3 regions of the Paraburkholderia sp. BL27I4N3 genome follow, and region 3 is predicted to be linked to each of the others. Evidence: riboswitches for the same ligand, from Rfam matches in the RefSeq annotation. Region 3 holds a riboswitch; each other region holds the start of a gene.
The links. Region 3 has a riboswitch for cobalamin ahead of cobA (uroporphyrinogen-III C-methyltransferase). Riboswitches for the same ligand answer to the same signal wherever they lie in the genome.

Region 1 (7,241 bases), 330 kb from region 3:
GACAACTCGACCGCCGCCCAGTCCGTGTTCAGCGACGACTCTAACGCTTCGAGCACCGCCGCCGCCATCGCGAACACACCCGGATCGCCCGACGACACCATCACCACGGAACGTCCCTCGCTCGCCAGTTCGAACGCATGCCGCGCGCGTTGCATTTCCTCGCGATTGTCCGTGCCGTGCACGCGCTGGTCGGCGCGCAATGGGCCGGCCATTTTCACGTAGGTGTCGTAGCCGAGAATGTCGGTGGCTTCGGTGAGTGCCGTGCGCGCGGCCGGCACCATCAGATCGGCGCTGCCAGGGCCGAGGCCGATCACGGTCAGACGGCCGCGCGCGCGGCCGATCGTGTCAGGATCGATGGCGAGCGGCGCCAACGCGAGCGCGACGCCTGCCGCCGCGTCGTTGTGCAGCGTCTCGTACGGAATGCGCAAGGCGGCGTGCAGCAGGTTGGCCGGCGGCGCGCCATCGTCGGGACGTGTCAGCGCGAAACGCAACGGCACGTTCAGGTTCGCTGCAGCCTCGATCAGCGCCGGGTCGGCCATGCGCTCAGAAGACGCCAGCAATGCCGCGAGCGACAGCGGCGCGAGACCCTGCGCGTCCAGTGCCTCGCGCACGCGTGTCGCGATCTCGCCATCCACGGCCGTGACCGCTGCGACCACGCTGCGTGGATGAATCACCAGCTCGTCTTCGCGCCCGTCCCATGCACGCGGCGTCACGCGAATCGCAAGACGCGCCGAGTCGGAGCGGGGCAGTTGCGCGTCATCGAGCCACGGCGCTTCGCCTTCGATGCGCGTGCTCTCGCCGGCCAGCAGGTCCGACACGAAGCGCTTGCCCTGGCCGAGATCGGCGAGCGTATAGCCCTCGGGCGGATTCAACACGCAAGTGCCGAAACGCAGTTCGCCGCTCGTCGTGATGGCCGGTGGCACAGCCAGCAGCGCGGCAATCTCGCGCGCCATCACATTGACGCCGGCGAGACCGCCGAGCAGCGGCACGACCGCGCTGCCGTCTTCGGCGACGGCCAGCACCGGCGGCTCGACGCCCTTGTTCGACAACGACGGAGCGACACAGCGAATCACGATACCCGCCGCGCACAATGCGACGATCGGCGTGCCGCGCGCATACAGTTCCCGCAGATGCGCGCCGAGTTCGCTGTACGGCACGTCCGCCTCGACGCGTCCCTGCAACGCATGCATCTGGCTGCCTGCGTACAGCGACTGGATGCGCCGCGCCGTCGCCAGCGCGCCCGCGCCGAGAATGACTATCGCGGGTGCGCTCATCCTTGCCATTTTTCCCCCGGCACCACGAGTAGCGAAAAATACGGCGATGCCATCGGATCGACTTCGGCGAGCGGCACGATGCGCTGATTCCCCATCGTCGCGCGTTCGACGTAAAGCGCGCGGTCCGCGAGACCGAGTTCGCCGAGCACGCGCCGCACCTTGTCGAAGTTGCGGCCGAGTTTCATCACGACGGCGGCATCGGCATCGGCGAGACGGCGGCGCAATTCGTCTTCGGGCAACACGCCCGAGAGCACCGACAAGCTTTGATTGCGATACACCAGCGGCGCGCCGAGCACGGCGGCGCCGCCGAGCATCGAGCACACGCCCGGCACGACTTCGCTTTCGTAGCGCGCCGCGAGCCGGTCGTGCAGGTACATGTACGAGCCGTAGAAGAACGGATCGCCTTCGCAGATCACGGCGACGTCGCGGCCCGCGTCGAGGTGTGTGGCGACGACTTGCGCGGCGGTGTCGTAGAAGTCGGCGATGATCGCTTCATAGGAAAGCGGCGGTTCGAGCGCTTCGGTGGTCACGGGATAAACGAGCGGCAGATGCTGCTGGGCATCGTGCAAATGCGCCTCGATGATGCTGAACGCGTTGCCCTTCTTCCCCTTCGCGACAAAGTACGCGACCACCGGCGACGCCTTTAGCAAGCGCAGCGCCTTCAGCGTGATGAGTTCCGGGTCGCCGGGGCCGACGCCGAGGCCGAACAAACGTCCTTGCACCGTCATTTATTCGACCTCCGTGGCGAGCGCGTTCACGGCGGCCGCCGCCATCGCGCTGCCGCCGCGCCGGCCATGCACCACCACGTAGGGCACGCCGCGGCTGTCGTCCGCGAGCATGGCTTTCGATTCGGCCGCGCCGACAAAACCCACTGGAAAGCCGAGAATCAGCGCGGGTTTGGGCGCACCGGCGTCGAGCATATCGAGCAGGTGAAACAGGGCGGTCGGCGCATTGCCGATCACGACCACGCCGCCCGCCAGCTGCGGCCGCCACAATTCGAGCGCCGCCGCCGAACGCGTATTGCCGAGTTCACGTGCGAGCGACGGCACGTCTGGATGCGTCAGCGTGCAGATGACCTCGTTGTTCGCCGGCAGCCGCGCGCGCGTGATGCCTTGCGCGACCATGCCGGCATCGCACAGGATCGGCGCGCCTTGCGCGAGCGCCGCGCGGCCCGCCGCGCCCGCGCCTGCGGAAAATTGCAGATCGTCGATCACATCGACCATGCCGCATGCGTGGATCACGCGCACCGCGAGTTTTTCGAGGTCGGCGGGAATGCGCGACAAGTCGGCCTCCGCGCGGATCGTCGCGAAGGATTGGCGATAGATCTCCTGACCGTCGCGAATGTAATCAAGCATCGGTGTCACTCCGGGCGAGGCGTTCGAGCAGGTCGGCGGCCTCGCCGATCGTCAGTTGGCGCGCGACGCACTGGCCGAAGCCGGGCCGGCCGTCGCGCCGATAAAGGTCGTACAGGCCGGGCGCGGCGGCGAGCAGCGTGAACGGCGCGCAATGCGCGGCGGCGCACGAGCGCGAGCAGCCGCTCAGATGCACGTCCACGCCGGCTGGCAGCCGAGCCGCGAGGCGCAACGCGTCGCTCTTGGTGTCGGCGAGGCCCTTCACGCAGCCGCTCGATCCGGCGCACGCGATCAGGTGCGTAATCGCGTGTGCGGGATCGCAGGCGAGACCGAGGGCGTTCAGGCCGGACAACAAGGTCGGAACGGCGTGCGTGGCGATGTCGGGTAATAGCACGCTTTGCCAGGGTGTCAGGTGAAGCGTGGCGCTACCGTGCTGTTGCGAAAGCGTCGCGAGTCCCGTGAGTGTGTCTGCATCGAGACGTCCTAGCGGTGGCTGACCGCCGACGTGCCACGCTCCGGGCTCGCGTTGGGCGTGGGCGCCGAGGCGAAGGTTGGCGTCGGCTGGTGTAGCGCGATGCCAGTTCGCGAGATTCGCGTTTCGCGTTAGCGGGAAGTCGAGATATTGCTCGGCGTGATGCAGTACCGCGTCGACGGAATGCGGCGCGGTTAGCAGGTGGCGCATGCGTGTGGCGTCGGCGGCGGCGAGGTCGAGGAATGTCAGGAGCAGCGCGCGTACCAGGGCCGGGACTTGTGAAGGCAGGATTGCGGCTAGTGCGCCTGTGTTGTTCACGCCCGGTTTTGCAAGCGCGGTGCTTTGGCGTTGCATAAGCGCGCCGGCATAGGCGCTCACAGGCGGACAACCCGCGAACCCGAACACGAACCGCACGCCGTCCGCCTCTTGCGACGCCGCGAGCCACACATCGTGCGGATGGTCCACTCTCGCGAGCCGTTCGCCGCCGTCCAGCAACAGTGCGAATTTCGGCGACAGCGCCGCGAAACGCGCTTCGCTTTGCAGCATAGCGAGCAACTCGGCGCACAGCGGGCGTGTGTCGAATAGCGCGAACGGATCGCGTCCGGCAGCGGGGCTGATCATGACGTTGCGGACGTCGTCGGCTGCGGCTGCGGCGGAGAGTGCGTGGGCAGTGCCCACTCGCTGCGCTGCTGCGTCCGGGGCTTTCGAGGCCCATTCATTCACTGCGTTCGCGGCTTCGGCATCTGTAGCGCTCTTCGCGTCTGCGTTCACGGCGCTGGCGGCAACTGCATTCACAGCGTTGGCCGCCGCCGTGTTCCCAGGGCCCGCCACGCCGTTCGCCGGCATCGGCCCAAGACCCGCGTCGATCAAAGCCGCGATCAAAGCCGCCTCTTCACCGCGCTTCACGCCACGCACCTGCACATTCGCGCGATTGGTCAACTCGATCACCCCGCCCGCGTGCCGCGCGCTAGCCTCCGCGATCGCCCGAGCCTGCGCCGCGCTCAATTCGCCGCCGGGCGGTTTGATCCGGCAAATCCCGCCGTCGCGCGCGGCAACGATGCGCAGCAGCCCCGGACACGCCGAGGGCCGCAGCGTGGCGGCCGCGTCGGATAAAACGGTGGAGGGCGTTGCTTGATTCAAGACGGACACCGGGTTTAGCGTCGCGCGACGGCCCGAGCATGCCGTGAGGCGGGCATGGCTGCGGCATCGGTACACCCCGCCCGATGTTGGCTGGCACGAACAGTCTCGCCGGCAGGTCTCCTGGCTGGCAGGTCATGGTCCGCCGCGGCCTTCCCGGTCGAACCAGTGGCGTGGAGCGCAGGCGGACTCGCTGCATACAGTTGCGGGGGCAGCCACAGTGGCACTGTGTTCCCTCTTCGGCCCCGAAGGGCACCGGCGGCTGTATTATGCCTTTTTTCGAACAGCACAACGAGGCTGGACGCTTTGATCGGCGTGGCACAGCGCATTATTTGAAGACACAGAATGAGGATGGATGCATGCCCGCGTGGCTGACGGTGGTGGGCATAGGCGACGACGGCTTCGCCGGCTTGGGGCGGCCCGCGCGGCGGGCCTTGCTGGAAGCGTCGGTGGTGTACGGCGGCGAACGTCATCTGGCGATGCTGCCCGCGTGTCTCGCCGCGCGCCGTGCCGCCTGGCCGCGTCCCTTCGATCTCGCACCCTTGCTGGCCGAGCGCGGCGCAGCCGTGTGCGTGCTGGCGAGCGGCGATCCGATGCTGTTCGGCGTCGGCGCGACACTCGCGCGGCAATTGCCGGCAGGAGAATTGCGGGTGCTGCCGGCGCCGTCGTCGTTGTCGCTGGCGGCCGCGCGGCTCGGCTGGCCGTTGCAGGATGTCGCGACGGTGTCGCTGGTGGGGCGGCCGTTGCCCACGCTGAACGCGCATCTGCATGACGGCGCGCGCATGTTCGTGCTCAGCGCGAACGGGCGCACGCCCGCGGCGCTCGCGGCATTGCTGAACGCACGCGGTTACGGGGCGACCCGCATGAGTGTGCTGGAACACCTGGGCGGCGAACTGGAGCGGCGCATCGACGGCCGCGCGGATCAGTGGTCCGCGGGCGAGGTGGCCGCGTTGAACCTGATCGCGCTCGACTGCCGTGCTACCGAAGGCGCGCCGCGTCTGCCGCTGACCTGCGGTTTGCCCGACGATGCGTTTCGTCACGACGGCCAGTTGACCAAGCGGGACGTGCGCGCGATCACGCTCGCGCGCCTCGCGCCGACGCCCGGCGAATTGCTGTGGGATGTGGGCGCGGGCAGCGGCTCGATCGGCATCGAATGGATGCGCGTGCATTCCACCTGTCGCGCGATTGCGATTGAAGGGCACGCGGAACGGCAACGTTTCATCGAACACAATCGCGATGCGTTAGGTGTGCCGGGGCTGCAACTCGTGGCGGGGCGCGCGCCTGAGGCGCTGCAGGGGTTGCCAGTGCCGGATGCCGTGTTCATCGGCGGCGGCGTGACCGTGCCGGGCGTGCTGGAGGCATGCTGGGCAGGTCTGCGCGAAGGCGGGCGGCTGGTCGCCAATGCGGTCACCTTGCAAGGCGAGGCGGTGTTGGCGGCGTGGCGCGAGCGGCATGGCGGGACGTTGACACGGATCGCATTGGCGGACGCGCAACCGCTTGGCGGATTCGATACGTGGCGGCAGGCGTTGCCGATCACGCTGCTGGAGGTGACGAAGCCGGCGAGCGGCGAGGGCGTGAACCTCGTGGGAACCGAAACCGTGATTAACGCGGCGAATGCGGCGGATGCGGCGAATGTGCCGAATGCCAGGCGTGCCGCAAGTGCCGGAAGCGGTATGAGCGCCACGAATGTCGCCAACTCGACGAAAGCGACGAACACGGCCGGCGCCACCCCCACCGACCCATCCCCCGAACCCTGATGCGCGAAGAAACCCCCGAACAACCCGCGCCGCTGCGTAGCGGCTACACGACCGGCAGTTGCGCCACCGCGACGTCGCTGGCGGCGGCGCGTCTGTTGCTCGCGGGTGTCGTCAGCGAAGTGGCGGAGATCGTGTTGCCGAAGGGCCAGCATGTGCCGATGCCGCTGGTGTTCTGCCGCCTGATCGGCAATGGCGATGAAGGCGCGGAAGCCGGCACGATCAAGGACGCCGGCGACGATCCCGACGTCACGCACGGCGCCGTCGTTTTCGCGCGCGTGCGCCTCATCGCCGAAGCGGGCGTGATATTTCGCGCGGGGCCGGGCGTCGGCACGGTGACGCGCGCGGGGCTGACGCTGCCGGTCGGCGAACCCGCCATCAACCCGGTGCCGCGCAGAATGATGACCGAGCATCTGGCCGAACTCGCGGCGGAGCATGCGTACGGCGGCGGCTTCGAAGTGACGATCGGCGTGGAAGGCGGCGAAGCGCTGGCGCTGAAAACGATGAACCCGCGTCTCGGCATTCTCGGCGGGCTGTCGATCCTCGGCACCACCGGCATTGTGCGTCCGTTTTCGTGCTCGGCGTATATCGCGTCGATTCATCAGGGGATCGACGTCGCGCGCGCCAACGGCTATACCCATCTCGCCGCCTGCACCGGCAACGCGAGCGAGGACGCGATGCGCGCGCACTACGGCCTGCCGGATATCGCGCTGATCGAAATGGGCGACTTCGTCGGCGCGGTGCTCAAGCATATGAAGCGCGCGCCGGTCGAGCGCCTGAGCGTGTGCGGCGGCTTCGGCAAGCTCAGCAAGCTGGCGGCGGGTCATCTCGATCTGCATAGCCGCAATTCGAGCATCGACCTCGAGCGGCTCGCGCAATGGGCCGCCGAACAGGGCGCCGACGACGCGCTTCAGGCGGCGATCCGCGCAGCCAACACGAGTCAGCAGGCGGTCGCGTTGGCGCGCGCGCGGCAGGTGCCGCTCGGCGATATCGTCTGCCGGCATGCGCTGGCGGTAGCGCGCGAGATCGTGCCGCCGCAGGTCAACGTCGAAATGTTCGCGATCGATCGCCAGGGTAAGCTGATCGGAGCCGCGCAATGAAAACGAAGCGGATTCTGCTGCTCGGCGGCACAGGCGACGCATTGCGGATCGCGCGGCAACTCGCGCCCGAGCACGTGTATAGTCTCGCCGGCCTCGGCAAGGTGCCTGACGATCTGGCGTGCACGGTGCGAGTCGGCGGCTTTGGCGGCAGC
Region 2 (7,241 bases), 2.2 Mb from region 3:
TTTCGCAATAACGCTGGGAAATGTCAGCGACGTCCAGTTGCATTGACGGTTATCTACCCCGTCCTGAGCATGTTATGTATCGTGCATCGACACGGGCCATCGGGCTGGCGTCGGCGCAGGCAACGAGAGAGTGTCCGCAGATCAGGAGGGGAATTGTGCCGACATGCAGAATCAATGCGCGGGTCGTGTACGCAGCCGTGACATCGGACAAATCCGGGAACGCGCAGCAAGCGACAAGATGAAAAAGGGCGACCGGAGTCGCCCTGAATGGTCACGCAAAACACCTGCCGTGTCCCAATGATGCGGACAACCGGAGGCCGTGTGCCAGCAACCAGGTTGTTAAATTCGAACGGAACAGATGTTTGTAGCTCTTGAGCGTCGCGGGCGAATTTATCCACAGAAATTGTTCGCAAGCCTGTGGATAACCACCCCACAACCGCCCCAACTCCTTGACGCAGAACCCATCTTGACCACTGCGCGCAAACTGCGGAGAGCGAAGCACGGCAAGCAAACCGCCGAGCGCAACCGCCGAAGCGGCCGCACTCGTCATGCCAATCAAGCCGACTTCACCGCCGACCGCCCCGCCACCCGCATCAACGCAATCCGCTCGACCAGTGCGCCAAACAGCAGCCCGATCGTCGCCCACATAATCGCCTGCATGCCGAGCGCCGCGACGCGGAATTTCCACAGCAGCACCGCCGGGAAAGCCTCCGGCACTTCGTTGATCGCGGGCATCGACAACTGCACCGCCGCGATGATCACGATGAACACCACCGCCCCCACGATCGAGCCGTTCCACGCGCCAAGTTTCATCGCCGCACGGCGCCGCACCTTGAGCGAGAAGACCATCGCCGCCAGCGAGATCGCAATCATCAGGAAGAACAGCCCCGTGCGCGTCCCGATCGTCTCAGGGTCGCCGACCGAGGGCGGGTTCGCCGGATACTTCAGATTCGGCACGATCGCGAGCGCAATGAACGCGCCAAGCGCAAGCCATGCGGACAACGCGCGCGGGCTCAACGCGCCCACTCGGCCATAAGCGTAAGCGAAGACCAGCGAGAACAAGCCGCCGAATGCCGCGCCGTAAGTCAGCACGCCAGTCAACAAGCCGATACCCCGCTGCGTGTCGCGGCTCACCATCTCAGGCTCGGGCGCCTCGCCTTTCGCGGCGTCGGCCTTTTCTTCGAATGAAATCGCCTGATTGACCTGCGGCTCGCCCACTACCCGGGCGAATCCGAACGTGAGGAGTCCCGCGACGATGCCAGCAAGCATCCCGCGTACCAACAATTTACCCACCATGGTCGACTCCGTTAGTGGCAGGGAAAGCCGAGCAGATGGCGGCCGTCGTGCACGAACTCATGCACGTACATGCCCGGCACCAGCGAGGTGGCACCCTGTTCCGCACCCACGAAGTAAAGCGCGAGCAGCAACAGCAAACCGCCGAACACGACCCAGGGCAGCAACTCGCGCAGCGGAATCGGCGTGGGTTGAGCAACAGGCTGATTGGCGGGATCGAAAACAGCTTCGGTCATGATGGACATCTCCTGGGGTAACGCGCCCCGATAGTCATTGCAGAGGATTGGTGCGAAGCTCAGGTCTGGCTTTCGGCTTGTGCTGCCGATTACAGTGGCGCGACCGCGCCGGGCTCTCACCGGCTTCCGCGCTTCGCAGTCCCGCTATTCTACGCGCTAAACTTCGGCACCCGGCAACGCAAAACACACGTTTCATGCCGCCGGCGTTGGGCTTCGGGACGTGGCTTGATAGGACATGAACGGAATGGACACAAGGCTGTTACTGGTCAGCCACGCATCGACCGCGGCCCAGCGCGCAGGCCGTTTTCCCGCCGACGATTCACTCGACGCCCGCGGCCTCGCAGAAGCCGAAGCCCACGCCGCAGGCTTGCGCCTGGCGGTCGCGGAAGACGCGCCGGCTTTCGTCAGCCCGGCCGCCTGCGCGCGCGAAACGGCGACGGCGCTGGGCCTCACGGCGTCGGTCGACGCCGGCCTGGCGGATCTGAACTACGGCGCATGGCAAGGACGGCGGCTCGCCGACCTCGCCGCCGAAGCGCCGCAAGACGTCGCCGCATGGACGCGCGATCCGGACGCCGCGCCTCACGGCGGCGAGTCGTTCAGTCAACTCGTGAAACGGGTACGAGAATGGCTCGAAACGTTGTTAGACGGCGGGACGGATCGTGCATCGAGCAACGTGATCGCCATCACCCACGCGCCCGTGCTGCGGGCAGCGATCGTGTATGCGCTCGGAGCATCGCCCGTCGTATTTCCGCGTATTGAAATCGCACCGCTTTCGATCATCGAGTTGCGGCGATCATCGCGTGGCTGGACATGGTGGCCGGCGACACACTAGCCGCTCTCGCCGGGCGGCTTATTTACCCGACACCACCAGACGCAGCTTGTTCGACCCGGTCGGCGTCAGTGTGATATCGGTCCGCTTACCCTTCGCGCCCAGATAAAAGTGCTGACGTCCCGGCGAATTCTGATCGTGCGTCGCGTCGGGCAGACACGATGCGACGTCCGCCGCGACAGCTTGCAGCGCGTCGGCATTCGATCCGGCGTCGTGATGCGGCGTCCACGTGCATTGATAGGCACCGTGACTCGCCGAACATTGCGCGTCGTCGCCGTAAGGTTGCGCGACGCCCTTGCCGTCGTCCGACGTCAATGACGCGAGCCCGCCAGGGGCCGCCGCGACGATCCGCTTCAGGGATGTGCAAGGGCTAGGCGCATCGTCGGCATACGCACCGCCGGTCAGCAAAACACCCAGCGACGCAGCGGCGAGCGCGGTGGCAAGCAATCGGGTTCTGTTCATGTCGACGCGGTCCTTGAAGTCACTCGCAGGTACCAGCGCGGTAGCACGCTTCATGCCCATGAACGCGGATTACTCAAGACCGCGCTTCAGTCACCGTCATTACAATCCAGTACCGAACAAAGCCGCCAGCCCCTGCGCCGACCCGAAAATCCCCTTGGCATCGTGCCCGACACCATCGATCACAAACGTCCGATGCTTCGCCAATCCTTCGGGATGCCGCAACGCCATATAGCGCGCATAAGCCAGCCCGCGCCCGAGCCGGTGTTCACCCTGCGCCAGCGCGGCGCACGAACGGTCGAGAGCCGGATGCCGTGGATCGCAATCCGCGCCGCCGAGCAGCACGGTCACGTCACGTTGCGCGTAACGCGCTTCGAGCGTGGCCGCTGAAGCCGCGTCACGAGAGTAAGCGGGCAAATCCTCGAGCCCATACTTCCAGCGATTGAACGACGGACACCTCGCCTGATCGAACGCCGCAAACTCGCCGGACACAGCGGACGCAACCGACCCAATCGGCCGCATTGCATCGAAGTACACATACGACGAAGGATTCGCGACCACATAGCGCAGCGCGATACCGCGCGCCGCGAGGGACGCCTCGTCTCGCGCTACTACCGCGTAGCGCTGCACGACCTGCGCGCCGCCCGAGTGTCCCGCGATCACCACCTCGGCGAGCGATGCGAACTGCTCGCGCGACGCCAGCGTGTCCACAATCGCGTCCAGCACATCGAACGAACTGATCGGCGCGGGACCTTCGGCGTTCTCGCCGGCCATCCAGCTCGTCCAGTCCCAATGCAAAGTGGACGGCGGCAGCTCATGCGCGTCGACATCCGCAGTCGCGAGAAACTGCGGCACGATCAGCAGCGTATCGGCCGCGCTGCCGCCGGCAAGCGCGCACGAACGCTGCGCGAGTTCGAAATACGTGTCGCCGTTGCGCAGGCGGCCATGAATCAGAATCACGGCGCGTTGGACATCGCGCGTCGGCGCGAGCCAGTCGCCGTTGGAAAACACCGGCACGGTGCCGCTGCCGGCTCGCGTCGTGACGCTCAGATGCCGGCTCGCCACGACCGCGACCGGATGTTCATTCGGCGCGCGTTCGTCGTCTGTGATGAAAGGCTGGGTCATGCAATAGGCTCGTGGTCGATCAATGAGTGGCGGGTCTAGCCGCCGCGCCGCTCGACATGCGTCCGGCGCGCGTGAAGTACACCATCGCGAGCGACACGAAGCCGGCAAAAATCAGGTAAAACGCGGGCGTGAGGCTGCTGCCGGTCACGCGCGTCAAGCCGGTGATGGTGAGCGGCGCCATGCCGCCGAACAGCGTCACCGCAATGTTGTACGACAGCGCCACGCCCGCCGAACGGCTGCGCACGGGGAACAAGGTCGCGAGCATGCCGGGATGCGCGCCGGACATCGCGGCGAGGAACAGCGTCGCGATCATCTGCGCGATGAACAGGTGCCCCGGCGTCGGATTCGTCACGACGAAGTGATAAAGCGGATACACGCAGACCATCCACGCGATCACGATGGGATAGAACAGCCGGTATGCGCCATAACGATCGGCGAGCTTGCCGGACAGCGGAAACAGAAACAGATTCAGCACACCGGACACGAACGCGCCGAGCAACGCGGTGGACAACGGCAAATGCAATTGCCGTTCGACATACACCGAGAGATAGGAATGCCAAACATAATTTGTCGCCGCGCCGACGATAATCACACCCATCGCGCAAATCGCCGCGTCGCCGTTGTCGCGGAAGAACTGGCGGATCGTGACGCGCAGCGGTTTTTCCTTGTGCTCGAGCAGGCGCTCGAACTCCGGCGACTCGGCCACGCGATGCCGGATATAGAAGCCGAACGGCCCCGCCAGCGCGCCGAACAGAAACGGCAAACGCCAGCCCCACGCCACCAGTTGCTCATGCGTGAGCTGCGTGGTCAGCAGATAGCCGACGCCGGACGACAGCAGCAACGCGAACGCCTGGGCCGACATGTTGAAGCTGCCGTAGAACATCTTCTTGTGCGAGGGCGCGTACTCGACCAGCATCGCGGAAGCCGTCGCGAACTGTCCGCCCACGGATAGCCCCTGCAATAAGCGCGCAAGGACCACCAACAGCGGCGCAGCGATGCCGATGCTCGCATAGCCCGGCGTGAGACCCATCAGCAATGTACTGGCCGCCATCGAAATGATCAGCAGCGAGAGCGCCTTGCGTCGTCCCGCGCGGTCCGAGTAGATGCCGAGCAGAATGCCGCCGATCGGTCGCACGATAAAACCGACGGCAAACGTCGCAAGCGTCAGCATGATCGACACGAAGCCGCTGCCGCCGGGAAAGAACACTTGCGCGATGATCTTCGCGAAGTAGCCGTAGATCAGAAAGTCGAACCACTCGAGTCCATTGCCGAGCACGGAGGCGAAGATCGCGCGACGCACCATCGACGGACTCAAGCTGTTCGGTGCATCGGCTCCAGCCGCGACACCGTCGCGCTGATTGAAGGTCGCTTCGCTCATTGCCCGCATCCCGAAGTGTCGAACATTGCTGACAGCGCGCATACCGACGTCAACATGCGCGCACCGTCGTGCCCCACGCCCGGCACGATATGAAAGTGCTGCTTCAGGCCGTCTGGATGACGCGACTGGATATACCGGTAGTACGCTTCTGCGCGCGCCACGCGTTGCGGCCCTTGCGCTTCGGCAGCACAGGTTCTGTCGAGCGCGCTCTGCTGCGGATCGTCATCAGCGCCGCCGACGAGGTAGTCGACCCGGCGCGACGCATAGATCGCTTCGAGTTGCGCGGGCGTGCGGTCGTCGAGATACGGCGGCCGGTTGTCCATGCCGTATTTCCATTGATTGAAGTCGGGACATTGCGCGGCATCGAACGGCGCGGCAATGCCTTGCGCGTCAGGCCGTTGCGCGTCGAAATACGCATACGTGGACGGGCTCGCCACCACGTAGCGCACGTCGATGCCTTCGCCGGTCAACGCGGCGATATTACGCGCCGCGACGGCGTAGCGCTGCACGACCTGGCCGCCGCCCGAATGCCCGGCGAACACCACATGCCGCAGATTGGGAAACAGCTTGCGGTCGGCGAGCCGCGCGACGATCGCATCGAGCACCTCGTACGAACTGATCGGCAGCGGCGCGCGCGCCGCTTCGCCGCCCATCCAGGCATCGCCGGTCCAGCGCAGCAAGTCGGCAGGCTCGTTGTGTACGCGCGTGTCGAGCGTGGCGAGGAACTGCGGCGCGATCAGCAGCGTAGTGTCGGGGTCCGCATGCGCGGCATCGCGAGCATTCTGTGCGGTGCGAAAGTACACGTCCGCATTGCGCAGCTTGCCGTGAATCACGATGACCGCGCGCGTCACCTGCGGCTGCGCAACGTTCCAATCCTTCGACAGATACAGCGGGAATTGCGCTTGCCCTTGCGGCGTGTCGAGCGTGAAGCGCGTGTTGGAGATCGTCGCCACCGGCTTCAGATGCGGCTCGTAAGCATGGACCGCGAACGCGGATTGCGCAAACGTCATCAGCACTGCCGCGCCTGTCGACATACACAACGCCGCAATACGTCGTGAACGATTCAAAGTCATGCAGCTTGCTCCTGATCGCCGTGCACAGTCTTGAACGCGGCGCATCGTCAAATCCGTCGTAGGGAAACCGAATACTCGGAATCGGAGGCGAATACCGACCGTCACACCGGCTTGGTTCGGACGGAATGCGATGGACGAGATCGTAGGAGCGGACATGGTAAATGTAAAATACCTGTTTCATGCACCATTCATATTTAGTATGTATGGCATCGAACCGGCCTTCATGTGCTGGTGAGGAGACGAAACACCATGGAGCTGCGGCATCTGCGTTACTTTCTGGCGGTCGCCGAAGAAGGCCAGTTCACGCGCGCGGCAGAAAGGCTGGCCATGCAACAGCCGCCGCTCTCGCAGCAGATTCGAACGCTGGAAGAAGAGATCGGTTTCGAACTCTTTGTGCGCATGCCGCGCGGCGTCACCTTGACGCCGGCCGGCCAGGCCTTTGCGGAAGACGCGCAACGCTTGCTGCAAAATCTGCAGCAGTCTGTCGAAAAGGCGAGCCGGATTGCGCGTGGAGAACTCGGCACGATTTCGATCGGACTGACCAGTTCCGCCTCGTTCCATCCATTCACGACCGAGGCGATCCGCGCGTTTCGCGCGGTCTGCCCCGAAGTCGCCGTGGACCTCGCCGAGCTCAACGCGGCGGAGATCATCGAGCGTCTGGCTGCGGGCCAGATCCAGGCGGCGTTTCTACGCAAGCCGGTCGACGCCCGCGAAGGCGTGGCGTTCGAGTTGCTGCTCGACGAACCGATGGTCGTCGTGTTGCCGGTGGGGCATCCGTTGCTCAAGGGCAAGAAGCGGCCGCAAGTGTCGCTGAAAGCGTTGGCGCACGAAGACTTCATTCTGGTCCG
Region 3 (7,241 bases):
CGTCTTGCCGTCAAGCAGGCGCGGCAGGATCTCGGGTGTCGGCGTGCCGAACTCGACAGGCGGCGGCAATGCGGCGAGCGCGGTGCGGCCTAGAGTGTCAGCGGCGTGATCGAGGCGCGCGTCGAGGTCGTCGATTTCTTGCGCCTGATGCAAGCCGAGGTGACGATCGGGCAGTGCGATTTCATCGCTGGCGGCAATGTGTCCGCACCAGCGCAAATCTGGCGGCAACGCTTCTTCCAGCATCTGCGCATGCCGCGCGGAGCCGACGCGATTGGCGAGCACGCCGTAAAACGGCACCTGTGGCCGGAATTGCGCGAGACCGAAGGCGACCGCGCCGAAGGTCTGCGCCATCGCCTTCGCCGAAATCACCGCGAGCACCGGCACGCCGAAGACGGTGGCGAGATCGGCGCTGCTCGGCGTGCCGTCGAACAGACCCATCACGCCTTCGATCAGGATCAGGTCGGCTTCGGCGGCGGCTTGCGCGAGCAGCGTGCGGCAGGCGGTTTCGCCTACCATCCACAGATCGAGCGAGAGGACCGGCGCGCCGCTCGCGCGCGCCAGAATCATCGGATCGAGAAAGTCCGGTCCGGTCTTGAAGACGCGCACGCGTCGCCCCAGCCGCCGATGGTAGCGCGCGAGACCCGCGGTGATCGTGGTCTTCCCTTGACCCGAAGCAGGCGCGCTGATGAACAGGGCGGGGCACGCGGCCATCGCTCAGAACTCCACGCCGCGCTGCGCTTTCACGCCTTGCTCGCGATACGGATGCTTGACGATGCGCATTTCGGTGACGAGGTCGGCGGCTTCGATCAATGCGTCCGGCGCGTGACGGCCGGTGACCACCACATGCAGCATCGGCGCGCGGGCGGCGATTACCGACAGGACTTCATCGAGCGGCAGGTATTCGTACTTGAGCACCGTGTTCAGTTCGTCGAGGATCACCATCTGGTACTCGCCGCTTTCGATCATGCGGCGCGCTTCATCCCAGCCTTTGCGCGCGGTCGCGATATCGGCGTCGCGGTTCTGCGTGTTCCAGGTGTAGCCGTCGCCCATCGTGACGAAATCGCAGTTGGCGATCGCGCCGAGAAAGTCGCGCTCAGACGTGTGCAACGCGCCCTTGATGAACTGCACCACGCCGAGACGCATGCCGTGGCCCAGCACGCGCACGGCCATGCCGAATGCGGCAGTAGTTTTGCCTTTGCCCGTGCCGGTGTTGACGATCAGCAGGCCTTTTTCGACGGTGGCGTTGGCCTGTTTTTTCTCGTGGCCTTCGCGGCGGCGCTCGGTCATGCGTTGATGTGATTCGGGGTCGGTCTTCATGGCAGGTCCTGTTGCTGTGTGTCGTTGTCTGGGTGTTCGGCGCGAGCGGCGTGAGCGGTGGTTGAGGCAATCGCCACGGTGACGCCGGCATAAACGGTTTTGCGCACGAGGAGCGTGGCACGAGGCGCATGGCCTATGACAGATTCACCGAGCCCGGCTGTGGCGTCGGCCGCCGCGCCAAGCAGCGCGCACGGCTCGCAGACGCCGTCCACGCCGAGATGCTCGCGCACTGCCGCCGAAGCCACCGCGACAGGCATCGCCGCGATCTGTTCAAGGCTGAAGAACGTCAGCGGCAGCGCATGACGTGCGCAGAATTCGAGGAGGCCCGCTTCGCGGGCTTTGATGTCGAGCGAGGCGACGGTACGGATTTCGTCGAACGAATGCGTGCCGAGCGCGGCGCGCACCGCAGCTTCGATCTGCTCGGCCGAGCTATGCAAACGGCAACCGATGCCGACGCTCAGCGTTTTCATCGCGTATCCGTTCCGTCCGCTGGCGGCGTTGCAGCGCGTTCCGCATGAGCCGCCTCACGCGCCAACGCGAGCGACGCCACGCCGCCGATCACCACGATTGCCGGCGACCCGAGACCAGCACGCGCGACGATGTCGGCAAATTCACCAAGCCGCGCCAGCGCGTGGCGTTGCTCGGGACGGGTGGCCGATTCGATCGCCGCGCACGGCGTATCGGCGCTCATGCCAGCCGCGAGCAGCGCGCCGACGATATCGTTGAGCCGCCGCATGCCCATGTAGATCACGAGCGTCATGCGCGTGGCCACGAGTGCGGCCCAGTCGGGCTCGCCGCTGCCCGCGCCGTGCCCGGTGACGAACACGACGCCCTGCGCATGATCGCGATGCGTGACCGGAATCCCGATCGCCGCGGGCGCCGCGATTCCCGCCGTGATGCCGTTGACGACTTCCACCTCGATACCGGCCGCGTGCAGCGCCTGCTGTTCTTCGCCGCCCCGGCCGAACACGAACGGATCGCCACCTTTCAAACGCGCGACGCTGCGCCCGGCCCGCACATGTTCGAGCATCTGCGCGACGATGCCTTCCTGCGGTGTCGACGGATGACCGCCGCGTTTACCCACGTAGACGACCAGCGCGTCAGCGCGCGCGAATTGCAGCACTTCAGGATTCACCAGATCGTCGACCAGCACCACGTCGGCTTGCGCCAATGCACGGGTGGCCTTGATGGTCATGAGTTCGACGTCGCCGGGGCCGGCGCCGATCAGCCAGGCGCGGGTCATCGCGGCGTGCACGGCGGGCGCCATGTCGTGACAAGCGGGAAAGGGTAAAGCGCGAAGGGTCGCCAGACGGCGGACGTTGGGGTCATGCAGTGCTACGGATTCAGGCATGGCGCAATGCGTGGTTCGTAGCGAGTTTCACACGAAACTCGCCTACGCGGACACTCTGCGTCGTGCTTTAGCGCCTTCGCATCCGTCCCTCGCGGATTCCGGCGTCCGGCGGCGGGATGTTGCCCTGAGGTTCGCCGCCTCCGCGTCTGGCCGGTATCCGGGCTGGCGGCCTCACGCGCTTTGCCTTCCCGTCCGCATTCGCTGGAAATTGCCGGACAGTGGCTTAAAAAAACGCATGCGCGGCGCAAGTCGATTAAACATCGCGCCGCAGGTCGCTTACCGTTGCGGGGACAGCACAGGTTAAGCGCAGGGCGCGCTGCCTGTTTCCCGTTTAACTGCACACGCGAATGCATGTGCGGGCACCAAACGCGCGCATACGATAGCACATGGCGCCCCGTCCGATAAGCGCTTGCGGCCTGGGGTTTCCTTGACGGCACCGAGCGGCGGGCCTACACTCGCACGCACTTTGGTGCTCGTGTGCGCGCTCGTGCGCATGCAGTTAAACGGGAAACAGGGTGCCCACCTGCCATGGATCGGGCCAACCTGTGCTGCCCCCGCAACGGTAAGCGAAATGTGGTGCTAACTGCCGTGTCAAACGCAGTCGGTTAGCGCCGCGGAGCCGGCTTCGATGTCCACGCGCAAGGCCGCGTCGGCATATCACCACTGGGCGAGAAATCACTCGTCCGGGAAGGGGAAGCGGCGCTTTCGCCAGCCCGGATACCGGCCAGATAACGAAGGACGAACGCCGCGGGGATGCGGCGCTACGTTCATGACTCATTCCCGCTTTCTGTTTTTCTGTTGTCGCGGCAACGCCGACTTTCGTCCCCGTGTTTTGTTATGGTCGTGGCTGGCCGGGCGTCTGCTCCGTTTGCCTCGGCATACGCTGAAAAACACGCCGGCGTGCACGTGCAACTCTACGGATGGACCTCACGATGCAAACTCAAATGCGCAAGATCCCCGTCACCATCGTCACGGGCTTTCTCGGCAGCGGCAAGACTACGCTGCTGCGGCATATTCTTCAGCATGCGGGCGGCAAGCGCATCGCGGTGATCGTCAACGAATTCGGCGAACTCGGTATCGACGGGGAAATCCTCAAGGGTTGCGGCATCGGTTGCGATGAAAACGGCGTCGAAACCGAAGGCCAACTGTATGAACTGGCAAACGGCTGCTTGTGCTGCACCGTGCAGGAAGAGTTTTTCCCGGTGATGGAAAAGCTCGTGGAGCGCCGCGAGCAGATCGACCACGTGCTGATCGAGACGTCGGGTCTGGCGTTGCCGAAGCCCTTGGTGCAGGCGTTCAACTGGCCGCAGATAAAGAACAGCTTCACCGTGGATGCCGTGGTCACCGTGGTTGACGGCCCGGCTGCGGCAAGCGGCCAGTTTGCGGATAATCCGGTCGCCGTGGATGCGCAGCGCAAGGCCGATCCGAATCTCGATCACGAGTCGCCGCTGCACGAGCTGTTCGAAGACCAGTTGTCCGCGGCCGATCTGGTGATTCTGAACAAAACGGACTTGCTCGACGACGCGCAGCAAAGCGCGGTCGAAGTTTCGATCCGCGAAGAAATTCCGCCGCAAGTGAAGATCGTTCGCGCACACATGGGCCAACTCGATCTGCATACCTTGCTGGGCCTCGAAGCGGCGTCGGAAGACACGATCCACTTGCGCCACGATCACCATGGCTCCGCCGACGACGCCGACCACCATCATGACGAGTTCGACTCCGTGGTCGTGCAGGCGAATGCGTCGTCGCGCGAGGCGGTGATCGCCGCGTTGCAACAACTTGTCGAAACCAACACGATCTATCGCGTCAAAGGCTTCGCGGCGCTGCCGGGCGCGGCGATGCGTCTGGTGATTCAAGGCGTTGGGCGCCGCTTCGACAGCTATTTCGATCGACGCTGGCAGGCCGGCGAAGGCGGCCCGAGCCGCTTCGTGCTGATTGGTGAAGACCTCGATCAGCCGGCGTTGCAACGTGCGTTCGACGTGGCGCTGGGCATGCCGTCGAGCGTCGAAGCGCAGCAGGCGTAAGCGCATATGCATCTGCTGCGCACCACGCCGGGCGGTTTCGTCGACGACACGCAAGGCGTGATCCGGATCGATCAGCAGCCCGCGGATATCGTGGTGCTCAGCTCCGCCGACACCACGCTGTCGCTGCTGGCGAGCGTTTTTCCGCGGCTGGGTGAAGGCTTCCCGAGCGTGCGGCTCGCGAACGTCACGTATTTGCGGCAACCGGCGTCGGTGGATTTTTATCTCGAAGACGTCTTGCAGCATGCGCGCGTGGTGGTGGTCGATCATCTGGGCGGCGAAGCGTATTGGCCTTACGGCATCGAGCAGGTGGTGGCGCTCGCCGAGCGCAAGCAGCAGACGCTCGCGATGTTCTCCGGCGATCTGCAGGAGGATCCGAACCTGCTCGCGCGCAGCACGGCAAGCGCGGATCTGTGCCATCAACTGTGGCGCTATCTGCGTGAAGGCGGCCCGCAAAATGCCGAGGCGTTCCTGCGCTGTATCGCCCACCGCGCCTTCGGCTGGGGACGCGAACCTGCGCCGCCGCGCGCGTTGCCCGCGGCCACGCTCTACCATCCCGAACGCGATACGCCGACCATGGCCGACTGGCAGGCGCGCTGGAAACAGGGAGCACCGGTTGCGGCGATCCTGTTCTACAAGGCGCATCTGCAGGCTGCCAACACGGCGGTGTTCGACGCGCTGATCGACGCACTCGAATCGCAAGGTCTGAATCCGCTGCCGATCGCGATTACCTCGCTGAAAGATGCGATGAGCCGCGACGTCGTGCAATCGCTGTGCGCGCAGCACGAGGTGGCGCTGGTGCTGAATACGACCGCATTCGCCGCGTCCGCGATCGACGACCCCGAGCCGCTCGCGCTCGCCGGTGATGCCCCGGTGCTCCAGGTGATCCTGAGCGGCGGCAATCGCGACGATTGGGTCAAGGACAATCAGGGCCTCAATTCGCGCGATATCGCCATGCATATCGCGCTGCCGGAAGTGGACGGCCGCATCATCACGCGCGCGATCAGTTTCAAGGGACTCGCGTACCGCTGTGCGCATACTCAGGTCGACGTGGTGCGTTATCAGGCGGACCTTGAACGCGTGGGTTTTCTCGCCGAACTGAGCCGGCGCTGGTGCCGTCTGCGTTCACTCGATAACGCGGACAAGAAACTCGCGCTGATCCTCGCCAACTATCCGATGAGCGAAGGGCGCATCGGCAATGGCGTGGGACTCGATACACCGGCATCGGTAGTCGGCATTCTGTCGATGCTGCGCGACGAAGGTTATCGTCTGGCCGATTTGCCCTCGGGCGGCGATGCGCTGCTGAAAAAGCTCACCGAAGGCGTGACCAACGATCCGGTCGTGCGAGATCTGCGTCCCGCACTGCAGAGCCTCGCCCTCGACGACTATCTCGCGCACTTCAACGCCTTGCCCGCCGAAACCCGCGAGGCGTTGAACGCGCGTTGGGGCGCGCCGGAACTCGACCCGACGCTGCGACGCGGCCGCTTCATGATCGCGGGCTGGCGTTGCGGACAGGTGTTCGTCGGCATTCAACCGTCGCGTTCGCGCGAGCAGGGCGACTACGCGAGCTATCACGACGCCGAACTCGTGCCGCCGCATGCGTATCTGGCGTTCTATTTCTGGTTGCGTCACCAGTTCGGTATCGATGCAATCGTGCATGTCGGCAAGCACGGCAATCTCGAATGGCTGCCCGGCAAAAGCGTCGCGTTGAGCGATACCTGCTGGCCCGATCTGATTCTCGGGCCGATGCCGCATCTGTATCCGTTCATCGTCAACGATCCGGGCGAGGGTAGCCAGGCGAAACGCCGCGCACAGGCTGTCATCATCGATCATTTGATGCCGCCGCTCACGCGAGCCGAAAGTTACGGACCTTTGCAGGACCTGGAGCGCCAGGTCGACGAATACTATGAAGCGCTAATGGTCGATCCGCGCCGCTCGAAGCTGTTGCGGCGCACGATTCTGGCGACCATCGTCGACCATAAGCTGCATGAGGAACTCAGTCTCGCCGCACCGAACGGACAGGACGATGAAGACGCGCTGCTCACGCGCGTCGATGCGTGGCTGTGCGAGTTGAAGGAAGCGCAGATTCGCGATGGTTTGCACACGTTCGGGCAATCGCCCGACGGCGTGCAGCGACGCGATACGTTGCTGGCATTGGGGCGTTTTCCTGTCGGCGACGGGCAAGGCGGCAAGGCCGGCTTGATCGATGCACTGGCGCGTGATCTGCAGATGGATCATCTGTTCGATCCGTTGTCGGTGGATTGGTCGGCGGTGTGGGACGGTCCGCGTCCCGATGTACTTCAGCGCGTGAGCGATGCGCCGTGGCGGCACTGCGGCGATACGCGTGAGCGGCTGGAGTTGCTGGCGGCTGAGTTGCTGCGAGACCTGTGCGGAGATCGAACGCAAGCATCGGTAACCACGACGGCCGCGGGCTTGCCGCAAGCGGAGCAAGTGATCGAGCGTCTGCGTAACGACGTGCTGCCGCGCCTCGACGCCTGCGGTCCGCAGGAAATGCTTCAGCTAAAGCGCGGCCTCGAAGGCCGTTTCGTGCC

Region 1: it holds a riboswitch for cobalamin, as region 3 does, so the genes downstream of both, cobG (precorrin-3B synthase) here and cobA (uroporphyrinogen-III C-methyltransferase) in region 3, are expected to answer to the same signal.
Region 2: it holds a riboswitch for cobalamin, as region 3 does, so the genes downstream of both, B0G71_RS33290 (CbtB-domain containing protein) here and cobA (uroporphyrinogen-III C-methyltransferase) in region 3, are expected to answer to the same signal.

Annotation. Positions count from the first base shown of each region.
Region 1 covers NZ_QREJ01000001.1:5,507,105-5,514,345, reverse strand. Annotated here, with positions in the region: gene cobJ (precorrin-3B C(17)-methyltransferase) at 1-1,274, opposite strand, end outside; gene B0G71_RS25115 (precorrin-2 C(20)-methyltransferase) at 1,271-2,002, opposite strand; gene B0G71_RS25110 (precorrin-8X methylmutase) at 2,003-2,629, opposite strand; gene cobG (precorrin-3B synthase) at 2,622-4,247, opposite strand; cobalamin riboswitch at 4,331-4,510, opposite strand; gene cbiE (precorrin-6y C5,15-methyltransferase (decarboxylating) subunit CbiE) at 4,595-5,992, shown strand; gene B0G71_RS25095 (cobalt-precorrin-5B (C(1))-methyltransferase) at 5,992-7,089, shown strand; gene B0G71_RS25090 (cobalt-precorrin-6A reductase) at 7,086-7,241, shown strand, end outside.
Region 2 covers NZ_QREJ01000001.1:7,335,877-7,343,117, reverse strand. Annotated here, with positions in the region: gene B0G71_RS33295 (CbtA family protein) at 556-1,296, opposite strand; gene B0G71_RS33290 (CbtB-domain containing protein) at 1,308-1,529, opposite strand; cobalamin riboswitch at 1,568-1,710, opposite strand; gene B0G71_RS33285 (histidine phosphatase family protein) at 1,774-2,361, shown strand; gene B0G71_RS33280 (hypothetical protein) at 2,380-2,820, opposite strand; gene B0G71_RS33275 (alpha/beta hydrolase) at 2,920-3,942, opposite strand; gene B0G71_RS33270 (MFS transporter) at 3,962-5,320, opposite strand; gene B0G71_RS33265 (alpha/beta hydrolase) at 5,317-6,393, opposite strand; gene B0G71_RS33260 (LysR family transcriptional regulator) at 6,643-7,241, shown strand, end outside.
Region 3 covers NZ_QREJ01000001.1:5,178,973-5,186,213, reverse strand. Annotated here, with positions in the region: gene B0G71_RS23645 (cobyrinate a,c-diamide synthase) at 1-711, opposite strand, end outside; gene cobO (cob(I)yrinic acid a,c-diamide adenosyltransferase) at 715-1,317, opposite strand; gene B0G71_RS23635 (cobalamin biosynthesis protein) at 1,314-1,787, opposite strand; gene cobA (uroporphyrinogen-III C-methyltransferase) at 1,784-2,560, opposite strand; cobalamin riboswitch at 2,799-3,050, opposite strand; cobalamin riboswitch at 3,119-3,412, shown strand; gene cobW (cobalamin biosynthesis protein CobW) at 3,601-4,692, shown strand; gene cobN (cobaltochelatase subunit CobN) at 4,699-7,241, shown strand, end outside.